One region of the Paenibacillus sp. KS1 genome, then DNA from elsewhere that is predicted to be linked to it. Evidence: predicted binding sites of a transcription regulator. Region 1 holds the regulator's gene; the other holds the start of a gene.
The links. Region 1 encodes LexA, which represses DNA repair genes until DNA is damaged. Its sites were predicted from a motif close to CGAACATATGTTCG; they were not measured.

Region 1 (8,152 bases):
CTAAAGAAAGCGACAACTGATCCTGCGCGGATCCATAAAACGGATATCGGACATCCTGAAATTTGCCCAGTCTACGCTTATCATCAAGCATTTCGTAAAGAAGGCTCCGATGAGATTTATGAAAGTTGTAAAAAGGGGCAGATTGGATGTATGGAATGCAAACGAAAGATATCGCAAAGTATCAACCACTTACTTGAACCAATGAGAGAACGGAGAAGAATGTATCAAAACGATCCCAAAAAGGTCGATGAAATTCTTATATCGGGTACAGAAAAAGCACGCCATGTAGCAAAAGAAACGATGTTAGAGATACGTGATGCAATGAGTATGAACTATTTCTAAGCTGATTGTTTGTTGTACCCAATAGAGTATTAACTTTATACATTCAACCCTACGCTAAGATATTGTGTAGAAGATAAACAGCCAATTTCCTACATGTTAGGGAAATTGGCTGTTTGCTCAGTTATATCACTCGAATGAAATAGTGTACTTAAATAGAACGCAAGTTCACCGATGGGAACGAAATCAATACATGACATTATTTGCAGTTGAGTTGGATAAACGAGGTGAGGAATTTAATGTACGTGCATTATCTGATCACCCAGGAACGATTGTAACGAATTTACCTCAGAATTTATCGGATGAAGAAATGCGCTCAAATGGAGCTTTTGAGTAGTTAAATATGATGAAGTATTTGGTCCTCTTACATACACTATCAATAGTGGTTCATTTTTAGTATGTGTCAACTTGCCTAAATATTTTCAAGTTTGTCATGCATAAATATATAATATTATGTATTTATATAGTATAGTGTATATTGACTAGCAACTATTACATATAGAAAGTAGTGTTGGAAATTGAATCTTTTCTTCACGTATTTACTAGCGGGGCTTGCCGTTGCAATGCCTGTAGGTGCCATGACCGTTGAAATGACAAAGCAAGGGATGAAAAAGGGATTTATGCATGGCTGGGCTGTTGGATTAGGTGGGATGACCATTGATTTTTTATTAATCGTTGCCTTATATATGGGCTTGGCTTCCGTGCTTGCCATCCCTGTTATTCAAATCCCTATGTGGGTTATCGGAGCATGCTTTTTAATTTATTTAGGCTATGATTCCATCAAAAACTCGGATCAAGGCATTACATTGACTGGCGATAAACCGAATGCATCATTTTTCAGTTCCTACCGAAATGGACTGCTCGTCGCTATATCGCCAGGTAATCTTGTGTTTTGGATTTCCGTTTTTGGTGCGGTGCTATCTGATTCGTATGATACGACACAACCGGCAAAATTTCTAATCGTAGGTGCAGGAATATTAGCTGGTATCCTCCTCCATGATGTTGGGTTGCTTGCCATTGTGGCTGTCACGAGAAGAGTCATGAGCCGGACTATGATTAAGCGGATGTCTATTATCGCAGGACTGATTTTATTTGGGTTCGCGGGGTATTTCTTATATGAGTTTTTAGTAGCAATTCAAGGAATACTGTAACAAAACCTAGAGCTGTTAGGGTTCTAGGTTTTTTGCTTTTGTATTTAAAAGGTTGTGTTTTACTTCTGAAATGTCGACTCATTGAAGCGAGTATGACTATTTCTCTTGAAGTGTCCTCCTTTTACATGCTTCAGATGGGCGACGATCATGAAGGAAACGATGACAAGCAAAAACCATGAGCTGAATTTTCCCCACTTTACGAGATTCCAGCCGTTCGTCTGATGTGGATAATACCATGCGCCCAAGAAAGTCCCGATGTTTTCAGCCACCCATATAAAAAATCCGATTAAGACGAACGACAGAACAATCGGCATTCTTCGTGTCACGCCTAATACGGTATATTCCACGTAGGTTCTAAAGAAGATGACGAATAGCAAAATCATCAAAACCCAACGCAAATCGTAAATGAAGTGATGAGTCATGAAGTTGAAGTAAATCGCCGCACCTAGCGGAATCGTTAACCAAGCAGAAGGGTATCGATTTACCTTGACCTGCAGTCGTCGCCACGCTTGACATAAGTAACTTGCCACACTTGCGTACATAAATCCGCTATATAGAGGAACACCCAGTATTTTAGACCAACCGTCTTCCGGATAGCCCCATGATCCCATGTGGATTTTAAATATTTCAAGTGCAAGACCGATGAAATGGAACATACAGATTACTTTACATTCATCCATTGTTTCTATCCCAAACCGGATCATTAGAAACTGCGCCAAGATACAAACAAGCAATAGGAAATCATAGCGATGCATGAATGGAATGTCAATGACCTTCGTGAGTGCCAACATCGCGAAAATATAAGCGGGGAACAAGCAGGACATTGCCTGGTGCCAGCCAAAATTGAGGAATGATTTTAGTTTGAAAAAGTTATTCATAGTTATCTCCTACCTTGTGTTCGTGAAAAATGAATTTTGAACAGTTATACGAGGTGTATCATTAGGTATTATCCTATTCAAATACATGCTTTTAGTCAATAAAAAATTATTGTTATACAATAAATATTTATTGCTAAAGTTGATGTGTGTATATATTCGATGTGGTATAAATCTCTCGAAAACAGGGTTCAAAAGAGTGAACAGTGGTGGTGAAGTTGTTTCGATGAGGATAAGGAGAGGAAGTCGAATTTTATGAATAGAAAAGAGCGTTAATTTTAACTTCCAACTTAATAGGCCAAATATGGATGCAAACAGAAGTGTTCCGTATTGGGTTATCGTTATGCCCGGTCTTGTTCATAAGGCCACTCCTGCAAAAGAAAGGTACTGCTTCTTTTCTAGATGAGATTGTTCAGGTACTGTTCAGTAAATGATATGAAATAATGAGAAAGCAAAATGCCCCGCTCCCTTCATGAAAAGAAGAGAACGAGGCATCAATGTAATGTCTTAATGAAAATCACGGAACAAACCAATAACTTTGCCCAGAATCGTTACATGCTGTAAGCGAATCGGTTCATAGGTTGGATTCTCAGGCTGCAAGCGGATATGATCCTTCTCACGATAGAAAGTCTTAACCGTTGCTTCATCTTCTTCAGTCATGGCTACCACGATATCACCGTTGTTCGCAGTCTGCTGCTGACGTACGATGACAAAGTCGCCATTATGTATACCAGCCTCAATCATGCTATTACCCATGACCGACAACATAAATACATTCTCGTCATCTCCCACCATATGCATAGGAAGAGGGAAGTAATCTTCAATATTCTCTGTTGCGGTAATTGGCTCGCCTGCAGTTACTTTCCCAACGACCGGCACGCGTGCGAAGGAGCGAGAGAAGTCTGTTGAACGTTCAGATTGATCATGGCTAAGCAGTTCAATAGCACGAGGCTTCGTAGGGTCACGTCGAATGAATCCCTTCTTCTCGAGTCGATCAAGATGACCGTGAACAGTGGAACTGGATGCTAGACCAACGGCTTCGCCTATTTCACGAACAGAAGGCGGATAACCTTTAGCTCGAACTTCATCACGTATAAAATCAAGGATAGCTTGTTGACGACTTGATATTTTAGACAAGGGTATCAACTCCAATGAATACTCTTTTGACAAAATTATACCACAGAACCTCCGTTCGTACAAACATAAGTTCTAAAGATTCTGCAGAAAAAGATTGTGAGAAGTTCGTAAATTACGAGAGAGAAACAAGAGAAAGTTAAATGAGGTTAAATGCTTATTTTTCGATAATATAAAGAGGGGAACGAACGTTCTAAAAAAATATTGACTCAAACGTGTGTTCGTGTTAGATTAAATTATACAAGATAACAGAACAAGTGTTTGGGAGATGATTCATTTATGATGTATACAACATATCGTTCAATCTATAAGGTGTCGACAACAGCTTCACAACCTATTCAGAAGAAGCGTTTGTTTCCTTTACGTGTTCGATTCATCATGAGCCTGATTGTATTGTTGTTCATTACTTGTGGAAGCATTGTTCAAGCGCTTGGCATGGATGAAAGCCAAACGGAAATTGTAAATGGAGCTGCTGTGGAGCGCGTACTTGTTCAGCCTGGAGATACACTCTGGGGGATTGCATCCTCTTATAAGCCAGAACATACGGATACACGTCAGTTTATATATGAAATCGTTGAGATGAATCAATTGAAAGGTGATATCTTACCGGCAGGAGAAGTATTGCTCGTTCCGATCCGATGAGTCGGGGTCATTGTCGAATTTACGGTTGAGAAGCTTTGCATTCCTATACATAAGAGCAGACGGTTGGAGGCCCGAAGAGGCCTCTTTTTTGCGATATAAAAGCTTTCTTGCTGCTTGCTTGACAAGCTGTTACCTCCATGTCAAAGTAGAACATATGCTTACACACATGGAGGTACCTGATGAATATCGACAAGCTTATTGCACGAATTAATGAATTGGCCCGCAAACATAAGACAGTGGGGCTGAGCGATGAGGAAATGGAAGAACGCGCGAAACTGCGCGAGGAATATTTGGTTCTATTCCGCAAGCAGGTACGCAATCAATTAGACACTATTCGCTATGTAGAAGATGAAGAAGGAACAGATAACTCTGGATCGAACGGGATCGTTCATTAAATGAACCTTCATCGATAACGATGGATTCACATTATTCGTTTACTATACAGGGGGTTGCGAATTCATGTCTCGCAGTTGGGAACGTAAAGTCCGTCAAAATAGTGAAAAGTTAAACAAACAGCGAATGAAGCAAGGCAAACCGACGTTCGCTGCTGGCAAGCCTGCGCACGAAGAGTTTAAAGGACGCAGCTTCATTATGCCAATCGCTTTAATCGCCTTCGCCATTATGTATGGATTGTTGGGCGGTATCATTACGGACAATCAATATCCAACTCTATATTGGATCACAATCGTGTGTTACGTCGGATTGGGGATTATATTATTCCTGAGAAGACCATTTCTTCGTGTTGGAGCAGGTGAGGTATCTACGATTCGCTGGAATCGTCTCCGTACTCTGTCTGCAAAGGATATGAAGAAAATTGCGATCCAACCTGGTTATGTTGTTATTGAACACACGGGGAAAGGTGCGAATTGGATTTTCTCGCGAGTGCTGAATCGTTATGATACGAATGCAATGGGGGAACGTCTTCGTTCCTTCGCAAATCAACATAAGATTGAATTCGAAGATACATCGAAGAAAGACTCGAAAAAATAGAGAAATCCGATATAGAGGATTCGTTATCATTGTCGCTGTGATGGGAGAGATGAAACTTGGCTATTCGTGCTGTACTGTTCGACCTGGATGATACTTTGTTATGGGATGAGCGTTGTGTTGAGGAAGCTTTTGCTGCAACTTGTAAATACGCGCAAGATAAGACTGGGGTCAATGTAGAACAATTGGAAGCATTCGTTCGTCAAGCTGCTCGTGAATTGTTTGCCTCTTATGAGACTTATCCTTTCACACAGAATATTGGGATTAATCCCTTTGAAGCGCTGTGGGGGAGATTCGCAGAGGGAGAACATCCTGAATTTCGATTGTTGGAACAGCTTGCGCCGATGTATCGACAATCTGCATGGACACAAGGTCTTCAAGCCGCTGGTCAACCTGATGATGCATTAGGTGCCGAGCTGGCGGAGCGATTTATGAGTGAACGTCGTTCTCGTTCGTATGTGTACGATGAGACTTATGAGGTGCTGCGACAATTGATTGCGCAATATCCACTATTGTTGTTAACGAACGGATCGCCTGATTTGCAGCAGGAGAAGCTGAATGGAGAGCGTGAGCTTCTATCCTATTTCGATCATATCGTTATCTCTGGACATCATCCACAAGGGAAGCCTGATCCAGAGCTGTTCAAGCACACGATGTCATTGCTCGGCATCGAACCGCATGAAGGGATCATGATTGGCGACAAATTAACGACGGATATTCTAGGCGCGCAGAATGTTGGCATGCATCATGCATGGCTGAACCGCAAAGGCGTTGAATTGTCTGGCAATATTCACCCTGAATATACGATTGCAAGCTTGCGTGAAATTGAGCAAATTATTGATGAGATAAATTCGAAGGAATCATAAATCGGCGGGGATGTAATTACTTACTCCGCGTGTATGACAAAGAGGCCTGTGGGATCACAGGCCTTTTTGATATACGGTAATCTTCGCGAGGTGTCGGCAAGATTAGTGTGAGTACCTTAATTTGATTACCCTCCACATGAAACTACAAGGGTGAATGTGACAAATGTCATAGGATCGTCACACAATGTTGCTCATTATAGCCCAATGGAGTCATGAGGAATTGGAGAATGCTGTCTATAATGTGATACGATAAATCTAGGATACAGTTGAGGAGTGAACGACGATTATGTTCAACAATAAGAGTAAATTAATCGTACTAACAATGGCAATAGGAGCAATGCTATTAGCCGGTTGTGGAAATAGCTCGTCAGCAGGTGGCGGTCATGAAGGACATGCAGGTCATGGCTCCAGTGATAAACAGGACAGCAAAAATGAGATGCCAGCAATGATTAAGGTAAACTTGCAAGTGCCGGAAGAAGTCAAAATCAATGAAGCTGTCACCATCTCTGCACAGGTCACACAAGAAGAGAAAGCGGTAAATGATGCAGATAAAGTAGAGTTCGAGTTGTGGCTGGATGGGGCTGACCACGAGAAGATTGAGGGGAAGCTCACGAAAGATGGCACGTATCAGATTGAGAAAACGTTTGATAAGGCTGGTACCTACACGGTCATTTCTCATGTGACTGCTCGTGACATGCACTCGATGCCGAAGAAGCAATTTACTGTAAAATAAGAATCTAAATACATAACAAGAATTTATGCGAAGAAGGGGCAGCCTCAGAAGATCCAAATCGGGATCTTGTGGGGCTGCCCCTCTTAATATCAGTAATGGGACGTTTTTTATCGATTATGATTCCGATAATTCAGGAATTACGCCTGTTGGAAAGAAGGATCCGAATACGGATGCGCGATCCATCCTTCTGTTTCAATGAAGAGTCGAACTGCAACAATTTGACGATTATCCATCAGAGTGAAGTAGTGCGGCTTTTCTTCAGGGACGGAAATTACATCCCCAGCTTCCAATTCAACATCCATATAACCGATGTCGTCGCTTCCCTTAATTATGAAAATACCATTTCCGGCCGTAATAGCTCTTACTTCGTCTTCTGTGTGCGTGTGAACCTGTTCAAATTTCTTTAGCAGCTCTTCGATATTGGGAGTAGCGTCTGATAAAGAAATCAAATCCCACGTACGATAGCCCCGTCTTTCAGCCAAATCACGGATTTCTCCTTCATACGTGTCTAAAATGGCTTGCTTCTCTTCATCGGATAGTACGTACTTATCATGCAAAGATGGGGCAAGTTTGTTCGGATCCCAGTGTTCATACAGCACTCCTTGCGCTGATAGGAAAGAACGAACATTTTCTTCGCCAATTATGATTTCGTTCGTGTTTCGGATACGTACCTGTGCCATTTGCAAAATCCCCCGTTTCCCAATGCGATTTATTTATTTAATTATAGTACAGAGGAAATGTTTGGGCAAGAAACATTTTACGATGACTCAATCATGAGTCTTTTCTAATCGGATCACATCTGCTAAACTAGGGTTTAACGTTTAAGACAGAGGGTGGGCAGAGCGATGAAAACAAGAACGATACAGGAACAACTACAAGAACGCATTCTCATTTTAGACGGTGCAATGGGCACGATGATCCAGCAAGCCGATTTAACGCCACAGGACTTTGGAGGCGAACAATTGGATGGGTGCAATGAGATGTTAGTCCTGACACGTCCAGATGTCATTTCTAGAATACACGAACAATATTTAGAAGCGGGCGCAGACATTTTAGAGACGAATACGTTCGGGGCTACCAGTATCGTGCTTGCCGATTATGATATTGCTGATCAAGCACGTGAGTTGAACGTTGCCGCGGCGAAGCTTGCTGTCGAGGCAGCTGCAAAATACAGCACACCAGAATGGCCGCGTTTCGTTGCCGGTGCTATGGGGCCGACGACGAAGACTTTATCGGTTACCGGCGGGGTAACATTTGATGAGCTAATTGACAGTTATTATGAACAGGCAGTCGCGCTTATTGAAACAGGCGTTCATGCGCTCCTATTGGAGACTTCACAGGATACGTTGAACGTTAAGGCGGGTTCGATCGCGATTCAACGGGCATTCGAGTCTACGGGCATCACGCTGCCGCTCATGATATCGG
Region 2 (8,152 bases), on a different contig from region 1:
TGTTATTCTCCAATAAAATCAAGTGAGGTGTCGAGCGATGGCAACCAGTTGGATCGTTACCGGAGCAGGTATTGTGGTCAGCTTGTTAGGGTATTACTTGACGCCAAGTGTTTGGGGGTACGGTGTGTTAGGCTTCGGACTGGCTCATATTTTGCTGGGCATTATTGATATGTTCCGAGCGCCAGCACGTGTCCGTTTTTAGACAATCGCATGCTACTGGGGCATTCTTTTGCAGGCTTAGGTCTGTGTAAGAATGCCTTTGTGTATATACATAACTATGATCATACAAAGGATTTGATTTGACAGCAGTATTTGTAAAGGGGGAGCTAATGATGGCGGACAGTTCATTTGATATTGTATCCAAGTTGGATCTACAGGAAATGAATAACGCGATTACACAAGCAATGAAGGAGATCGAATCTCGATACGATTTCAAAGGGAGCAAAAGTAAAATTACACTTGAGAAGGATGAAGTGATAATTGTCTCGGATGACGAGTACAAACTGAAAAATGTCATTGATATTTTACAGTCCAAAATGGCCAAGCGCGGCGTAGCCATTAAAAATATGGAGTTCGGCAAAATTGAACCTGCAGCTTCTGCTGCGGTACGGCAGCGAGCGAAATGCAAGCAAGGAATCGATCAGGATGTAGCAAAGAAAATTAACATTATGATCCGTGATTCGAAGTTAAAAGTAAAGAGTCAAATCCAAGGTGATCAGATTCGGGTTACTGGGAAAAGTAAAGATGATTTGCAAGCTGTTATGACGCTGTTACGAGGTGCAAATCTGCCGCTAGATCTACAGTTTACGAATTATCGCTAAACGATAGCCCATCATCACTAAGCTGCAAGAGGGAAGGATGCTGGGCTCTTTTTGCTTTTTTGACTCCAAAGTCATGCCTGTATTATACTTGATGAGGTACATAGACATACGGATGTGAAAATACTCCAATGGGAGTCTGCCTTATGGGGGATGTAAAATGACAGAAAAGATTAAAATCGTAACGTTGGGCTGCGACAAAAACTTGGTTGATTCCGAGATTATGTCCGGCTTAATTTATGAGCGTGGATATGAACTGGTGGAAAACGAAGAAGAAGCAACGGTAATCATCGTCAACACATGTGGATTCATTGATGCTGCTAAGGAAGAATCGGTGAATACGATCTTAAGACTAGCAGATTTGAAGGAAACTGCTGACTTGAAGGCACTTATTGTATCCGGATGCTTAACGCAGCGATACAAGGAGCAGCTGCTTGATGAAATGCCGGAGATTGACGGTATCGTTGGTACCGGTGATTTTGACAAAATCAATGATATTGTTGATGAAGCCCTGCAAGGAAGCAGGCCGATTCGTGTAGGCAATCCCGTATTCGATTATGATCGCATCCTTCCACGCAAAGTGGCGACTCCGCGCTATACGGCATATGTCAAAATAGCCGAAGGCTGCGACAATAACTGCACATTTTGCAGTATACCAATCATGAGAGGCAAGTTCCGCAGCCGTACAATGGAATCCATTCTTGCTGAGGTAGCTCAGCTTGCAGGACAAGGGGTCAAGGAGATTAGCCTAATTGCCCAAGATTCCACGAATTATGGTGTAGATTTATACGACGGTTTCAAGCTGCCGGAGTTAATGAATAAAGTAAGCAAAATTCCGGGGGTGGAATGGGTTCGTCTGCACTATGCGTACCCTGGATTTTTTACTGAGGAGCTTATGGATGCGATTGCGAGCAATCCGAAGATTTGCAAGTATATCGACATGCCATTGCAGCATAGTGAAGATAGCATTTTGAAGCGCATGAGACGTCCTGGTCGCCAGCGTGATTCCCGAGAGCTGGTGAATAAAATTCGTGAACGAATTCCTGGTGTAGCGCTGCGTACGTCTATTATCGTAGGGTTCCCTGGAGAAACGGACGAAGACTTTGACAGATTATGCGACTTCATCAGGGAGATGAAGTTCGATCGGCTTGGCGTATTTACCTATTCTTCCGAAGAGGACACGCCTGCAACGAGGCTGCCAGACCATGTGCCTGATGATGTTAAGGAGTGGCGTGCGAATACCCTTATGGAAATTCAGCGCCAAGTATCTAAAGAAGTAAGTGAAAAGCGTATTGGTGATATATTGGAAGTCCTTGTTGAGCGTTACGATGGCCGCAATGATGTGTTCATTGGCCGCTCGCAATTCGACGCCCCTGAAATTGACGGGGAAGTATTTATTTCCGGCCAGCCATTGAGTATTGGGGAAATTGTCAAGGTAAGGATTACTCATGCGCTTGAATTTGACTTAGCCGGGGAGGGTCTCGCGTGAATCTGGCGAACAAGATAACGTTAGTCCGTATTTTTCTTGTGCCAATAATGATGTTCTTCCTATTGGTGAACTTTGATTATTTGCCTGCGATTGAACTAGAGGGTTTCTCGATTACTTACAACCAGATTATTGCGGCCTTGATCTTCATTATTGCTGCAAGTACCGATGGATTGGATGGTTATATCGCCCGTAAACGCAAAATGGTTACAAATTTAGGAAAGCTGCTTGATCCACTTGCAGACAAGCTGCTCGTAGCGGCGGTTCTTATCTCACTTGTTGAGATGCAAAAATGTGATGCGTGGATTGCGGTTGTTATTATTAGCCGTGAATTTGCGGTTACTGGCCTAAGGCAAGTTGCCTTGCTCGAAGGAACTGTTGTTGCTGCAAGCAAGTGGGGGAAATGGAAAACAGCAACCCAAATTACGGCGATTGCAGCGATGCTGCTGAACAATTTCCCATTTGCGTTCGTTCATTTCCGTTTTGACATCTTGGCGACTTGGGTCGCTGCGTTAATTACCGTATACTCGGGAATTGACTACTTTGTAAAAAATAAAAATGTGCTTCACCTTTCGGATTGATAACGGAAGCTGATAGGTCAATAGGTGCTTTTTCCATAGTTCCGGCTCTCCGGGCAGGAAGGGGCACCTATTCACATTTATAGACTTGTAAAATGCTTGATAACGACTAATAGGGATGGTGGTTGGCATGAAAGCAGAGATCATTGCAGTTGGGACAGAACTGCTGCTGGGACAAATCGTCAATACGAATGCGCAATATATTTCGCAGCGACTGGCAGTGGTTGGTGTAGATGTGTTCTATCATACGGTTGTTGGGGATAATGCTGTGCGGATTCGACAATGTATTGAAACGGCATGCAAGCGTTCCGATCTGCTTATCTTCACAGGTGGTCTGGGACCGACGATGGATGATCTGACGAAGGATGTGCTCGCGGAGATGTTAGGCCGCAAGATGACCTATGATGAGCCAGCAATGGCCAAGATGACCGAGATGTTTGCGGGGCGCGGCATACAAATGGTCGAAAGCAATAAGCGTCAGGCGAATGTGATAGACGGCGCTGATGTACTGAAGAACTCGAATGGGCTTGCTGTAGGAAATGCCCTGCGGCATGATGGTACTACATATGTACTGCTTCCTGGACCACCTCGTGAAATGAAGACGATGCTCGATAATGAGGCGATTCCGTGGTTGAAGAGCCAGCAGCTCATTGATCAGTCTTCCTTATATACGCGGATGTTGAAGTTCGCAGGCATCGGTGAATCTGGGCTTGAGAATGCTCTTCTTGATCTCATTGAACAGCAGACGGACACAACGATTGCCACCTATGCTAAGGAAGGCGAGGTTCTCGTTCGATTAGCCGTCAAAGGGATAGATCAGCGCGTGGCAGATGTGAAGCTTGATCAGGTTGAACAGGAAATTCACAACCGATTGGGGATGCATTTGTATGCTGCCAAGGATGTATCTTTGCCAGTGGTGTTGGTGGAGCAGTTATCGCAGCTTGGCATGACCTTGTCCGCAGCAGAGAGCTGTACGGGCGGGATGTTTGCGGACATGATCACAGCTGTTCCGGGAAGCTCGCAAGTATTTGCCGGCGGGGCGGTAACCTATTCGAATGAGATGAAAGAGCGCATTCTAGGCGTGCCTCATGAACTGCTCGAGGGTGAAAATGCGCCTGGTGCGGTCAGCGAGCCAACAGCCAAGGCAATGGCTGAAGGGATGCGTGATATTGCAGATACGGATTTCACAGTTGCCATAACAGGCGTAGCAGGACCAGCTCACTCCGAGCGGAAGCCTGTAGGCCTCGTTTATATTGCGATTGCGGAGAAGGGCCGGGAAATCGTAGTGGAGGAGCTTCGTTTGAACGGAGATCGAGAAGGAATCCGCCGCCGTACTGTATATGCTATTATGTATCGATTGTGGAGAAGGCTGCAGGATCGAACAGTACATATTCATTAACAAATGTTGACAAATGAAGTAGTGGAGGATACAATCGAATCATAAGATACGGAAGAACCGTAACGAAGTGTATATACACGCTTTGTTGCGGTTTTTTTTGTTGGTGCACCAGATGTGGGTATTTGGATAATATGTAAATAAAAGTAATAAACGTTCGTAAAAAACGAATGTATGTTCGAAAAAATGCTTGGCAAACTGAATAAAACACGTTATGATGTATATATCAAACGAATCAGTGAAGGAAGTGAGTTTGTGTCAGATCGTCGCGCTGCGTTAGAAATGGCTTTGCGTCAAATTGAGAAACAATTCGGTAAAGGTTCGATCATGAAACTTGGCGAATCCAATCACATGCAAGTGGAGATTGTGCCAAGTGGATCGCTTGCATTAGATATAGCTCTAGGAATCGGTGGTTTGCCGAGAGGTCGTATTATTGAAGTATATGGACCGGAATCTTCCGGTAAGACAACGGTTGCACTTCATGCGATCGCAGAAGTACAGAAGACAGGTGGACAAGCTGCATTTATTGATGCGGAGCACGCATTGGATCCAGCATATGCGAACAAGCTTGGCGTTAATATCGATGAGCTCCTGTTATCCCAACCGGACACAGGGGAGCAGGCGCTTGAAATCGCGGAAGCATTGGTACGAAGTGGTGCAGTAGACATTATCGTTATTGACTCTGTTGCTGCACTTGTGCCGAAAGCGGAGATTGAAGGCGAGATGGGTGATTCCCATGTCGGCCTGCAAGCACGTCTAATGTCGCAGGCTTTGCGTAAATTGTCTGGTGCAATCAGCAAGTCGAAGACGATTGCGATCTTCATCAACCAGCTTCGCGAGAAGGTTGGCGTTATGTTCGGTAACCCAGAGACGACTCCTGGTGGCCGTGCCTTGAAGTTCTATTCCAGCGTTCGTCTTGATGTGCGTCGTGTTGAGACCATTAAGCAAGGTACGGACATGATTGGTAACCGCACTCGGATTAAGGTCGTTAAGAATAAGGTTGCGCCTCCATTCAAACAGGCGGACATCGATATTATGTATGGTGAAGGTATTTCTCGTGAGGGAAGCATCGTCGATATTGGTACAGAGATGGATATCGTGCAGAAGAGCGGTGCATGGTACTCCTTCGAAGGTGAGCGTCTGGGTCAAGGCCGCGAGAATGCCAAGCAATTCTTGAAGGAACATTCGGAGATTGCCCTTACAATCGAAAATCAAATTCGTGCAGCAAGCAATCTGACTACAACAATCCCTGATAAGGGTGTCAGTGAAGATGACGATGATGCATTTGAATTGGAATTAGGTGACGACGAATAATTTGTTGTTAGCTCAAGCACCTTCGCGTTAAGCGAAGGTGCTTCTATGTATTTGTATGGAGGAGAGTCGTTTGAAGGATAGCGAACGCATCGTAACGATTACTCGTGTAGAGCGAATCGAGAGGCAGGCAGGCCGTTATAAGATTCATTTCGATGGAGCGGAACCGCTAGAAGCGCATGAAGATGTGATGGTAAAGTTTCGGTTATTGAAAGGTACTGAGTTGTCTCTGGACTCGCTCACGGAGATATTGCGCGCAGACGAAGGGAATAAGGCCTACGTGCAGGCGATCAAGTATTTGCAACGCAAACCACGTACTCGCATTGAACTCGCCCGTAACCTAGCTCAGAAGGGCTATGAGGATGGGATTGTGCAAGAGGTGCTTGATCGTCTGGAACGTGAGTGGCTTGTCGATGATAAATCATATGCGATGCAGTGGGCGCATCAGCGCTTGAATCGACATATGAAGGGGCGCCGATGGATTCAGCATGAGCTGAAGCAGAAGGGAGTACAAGAGCGGCATATTGAGACAGCTCTTCATTCGATAGACCCAGATGAAGAGTGGAACAGTGCATTGTCCGCAGCTCGCAAAAAATGGCGGCAGACAAAGGGAGACCTGCATCTGCGCAAGCAGAAGGTCGCCGCATTCCTTGCACGTAGAGGCTATCCAATGGATATGGCTAGGCGCGCAGCTTACACTGCAGCAGATGAGCGCAGTGAAGAAGAGGAAGTTTCCCACGACATCGAGGAATAATAAAATGACCACTCACGTCATTTGCTTGACAATATCTTTTCTTGAATAATAAAATGAACATGTATCTTTATTTTCACGAGATCAATCTCCTCTTCCAGAGATTGATTTCTAATGATTCATTTCGCCAATTTAATGATTTCCGATTGTCGCCTCAAGGCGACGCCCGTGTATGCGCAATGCATACACATAAGCTGGCGTATTCGCGCCAGTCCATTGAGTTAATTAATGAATAGGGAAACTTGAAAACCACAAATGTAACCTGTCCCAAGCAGTGCTTGGAGGAACCAACGGGGAGGTGAGGCAATGAACGTTCAACTTTGGCTCGCGATCGTTCTCGTTGTGGCCGCATTGTTCTTGGGGTTTGGAATCGGATACCTGATTCGCAAATCGCTTGCCGAAGCGAAGATAACGAGTGCTGAACACGCCGCGGAACAAATTATGGATGGCGCACGCAAGGAAGCTGAAGCACTGAAGAAAGAAACGGTGTTGGAAGCAAAAGACGAAATCCATAAGCTTCGTAATGAAGCGGAGAAGGACATCCGCGAACGACGGAACGAAGTTCAACGACTCGAAAGACGCTTATTGCAAAAAGAAGAGTCGTTGGATAAAAAGTTAGAAGCGCTGGAACGTAAAGAAGAACAAGTAGCTGCTAAAGAGAGACGAATCGAAGAAACACAAGAACAGGTCGATCAAATTTGTCAGCAGCAAGTTACAGAATTGGAACGCATTTCGAATCTGACGATGGAAGATGCGCGTACAATTATTTTGACGAATGTAGAGCAAGAAGTGCGTCATGAAACGGCACAAATGATTAAAGAAATCGAGCAGCAGGCTCGTGAGGAATCGGACAAGCGCTCTCGTGAGATTATTACGATGGCTATCCAACGTTGCGCTGCAGATCATGTCGCAGAAACGACGGTATCCGTTGTTGCATTGCCGAACGAAGAGATGAAGGGCCGCATCATCGGACGCGAAGGACGCAATATCCGCGCGCTCGAGACATTGACAGGAATCGATCTCATTATTGACGATACGCCTGAAGCGGTTATTCTGTCCGGATTCGACCCAATTCGCCGTGAAATTGCAAGAACATCTCTTGAGAAACTCGTTGCGGATGGACGTATTCATCCAGCACGCATCGAGGAAATGGTGGAGAAATCGCGCAAGGAAGTGGACGAGCGTATTCGCGAATACGGAGAACAAGCTACGTTCGAAGTCGGTGTGCACGGATTGCATCCTGATTTGATCAAAATATTGGGACGTTTGAAGTTCCGTACAAGCTACGGACAAAACGTACTGAAGCATTCTATGGAAGTGGCTTATCTTGCTGGATTGATGGCAGGAGAGCTCGGAGTGGATGTAACGTTAGCCAAACGTGCCGGGCTGTTGCATGACATCGGAAAAGCGTTGGATCATGAAGTGGAAGGATCTCACGTCGAAATCGGCGTAGAGTTGGCGAAGAAGTATAAAGAACATCCTGTAGTCATTAACAGTATCGCATCCCATCATGGCGATTGTGAAGCAACATCCGTTATCGCTATGCTGGTCGCTGCGGCTGATGCCTTGTCAGCAGCAAGACCGGGAGCTCGTAGGGAAACGCTTGAAACATACATCAAACGACTTGAAAAACTGGAAGAGATTTCGGAGTCGTTCGAGGGCGTTGAGAAATCATACGCGATTCAAGCGGGACGTGAGGTTCGCGTAATGGTACAGCCGGATAAGATTGATGATGCGGAAGCGTATCGCCTCGCTCGCGAGATTACGAAGACAATTGAGGGCGAATTGGATTATCCGGGGCATATTAAAGTT

Region 2: a site for LexA is predicted at 4,446-4,459, ahead of recA (recombinase RecA). Genes of this name have one in related genera too.

The regions. Positions count from the first base shown of each region.
Region 1 is NZ_MAIS01000024.1:62,615-70,766, reverse strand. Features, by position in the region: gene trpS (tryptophan--tRNA ligase) at 1-342, shown strand, start outside; gene BBG47_RS10510 (LysE family translocator) at 858-1,490, shown strand; gene BBG47_RS10505 (DUF817 domain-containing protein) at 1,550-2,368, opposite strand; gene lexA (transcriptional repressor LexA) at 2,873-3,502, opposite strand; gene BBG47_RS10495 (LysM peptidoglycan-binding domain-containing protein) at 3,779-4,141, shown strand; gene BBG47_RS10490 (DUF896 domain-containing protein) at 4,321-4,536, shown strand; gene BBG47_RS10485 (hypothetical protein) at 4,601-5,131, shown strand; gene BBG47_RS10480 (HAD family hydrolase) at 5,188-5,994, shown strand; gene BBG47_RS10475 (FixH family protein) at 6,281-6,727, shown strand; gene BBG47_RS10470 (1,2-dihydroxy-3-keto-5-methylthiopentene dioxygenase) at 6,865-7,407, opposite strand; gene metH (methionine synthase) at 7,573-8,152, shown strand, end outside.
Region 2 is NZ_MAIS01000047.1:8,421-16,572, reverse strand. Features, by position in the region: gene BBG47_RS29965 (hypothetical protein) at 38-202, shown strand; gene BBG47_RS16425 (YajQ family cyclic di-GMP-binding protein) at 330-821, shown strand; gene rimO (30S ribosomal protein S12 methylthiotransferase RimO) at 979-2,307, shown strand; gene pgsA (CDP-diacylglycerol--glycerol-3-phosphate 3-phosphatidyltransferase) at 2,304-2,885, shown strand; gene BBG47_RS16410 (competence/damage-inducible protein A) at 3,013-4,281, shown strand; gene recA (recombinase RecA) at 4,534-5,592, shown strand; gene BBG47_RS16400 (regulatory protein RecX) at 5,663-6,343, shown strand; gene rny (ribonuclease Y) at 6,647-8,152, shown strand, end outside.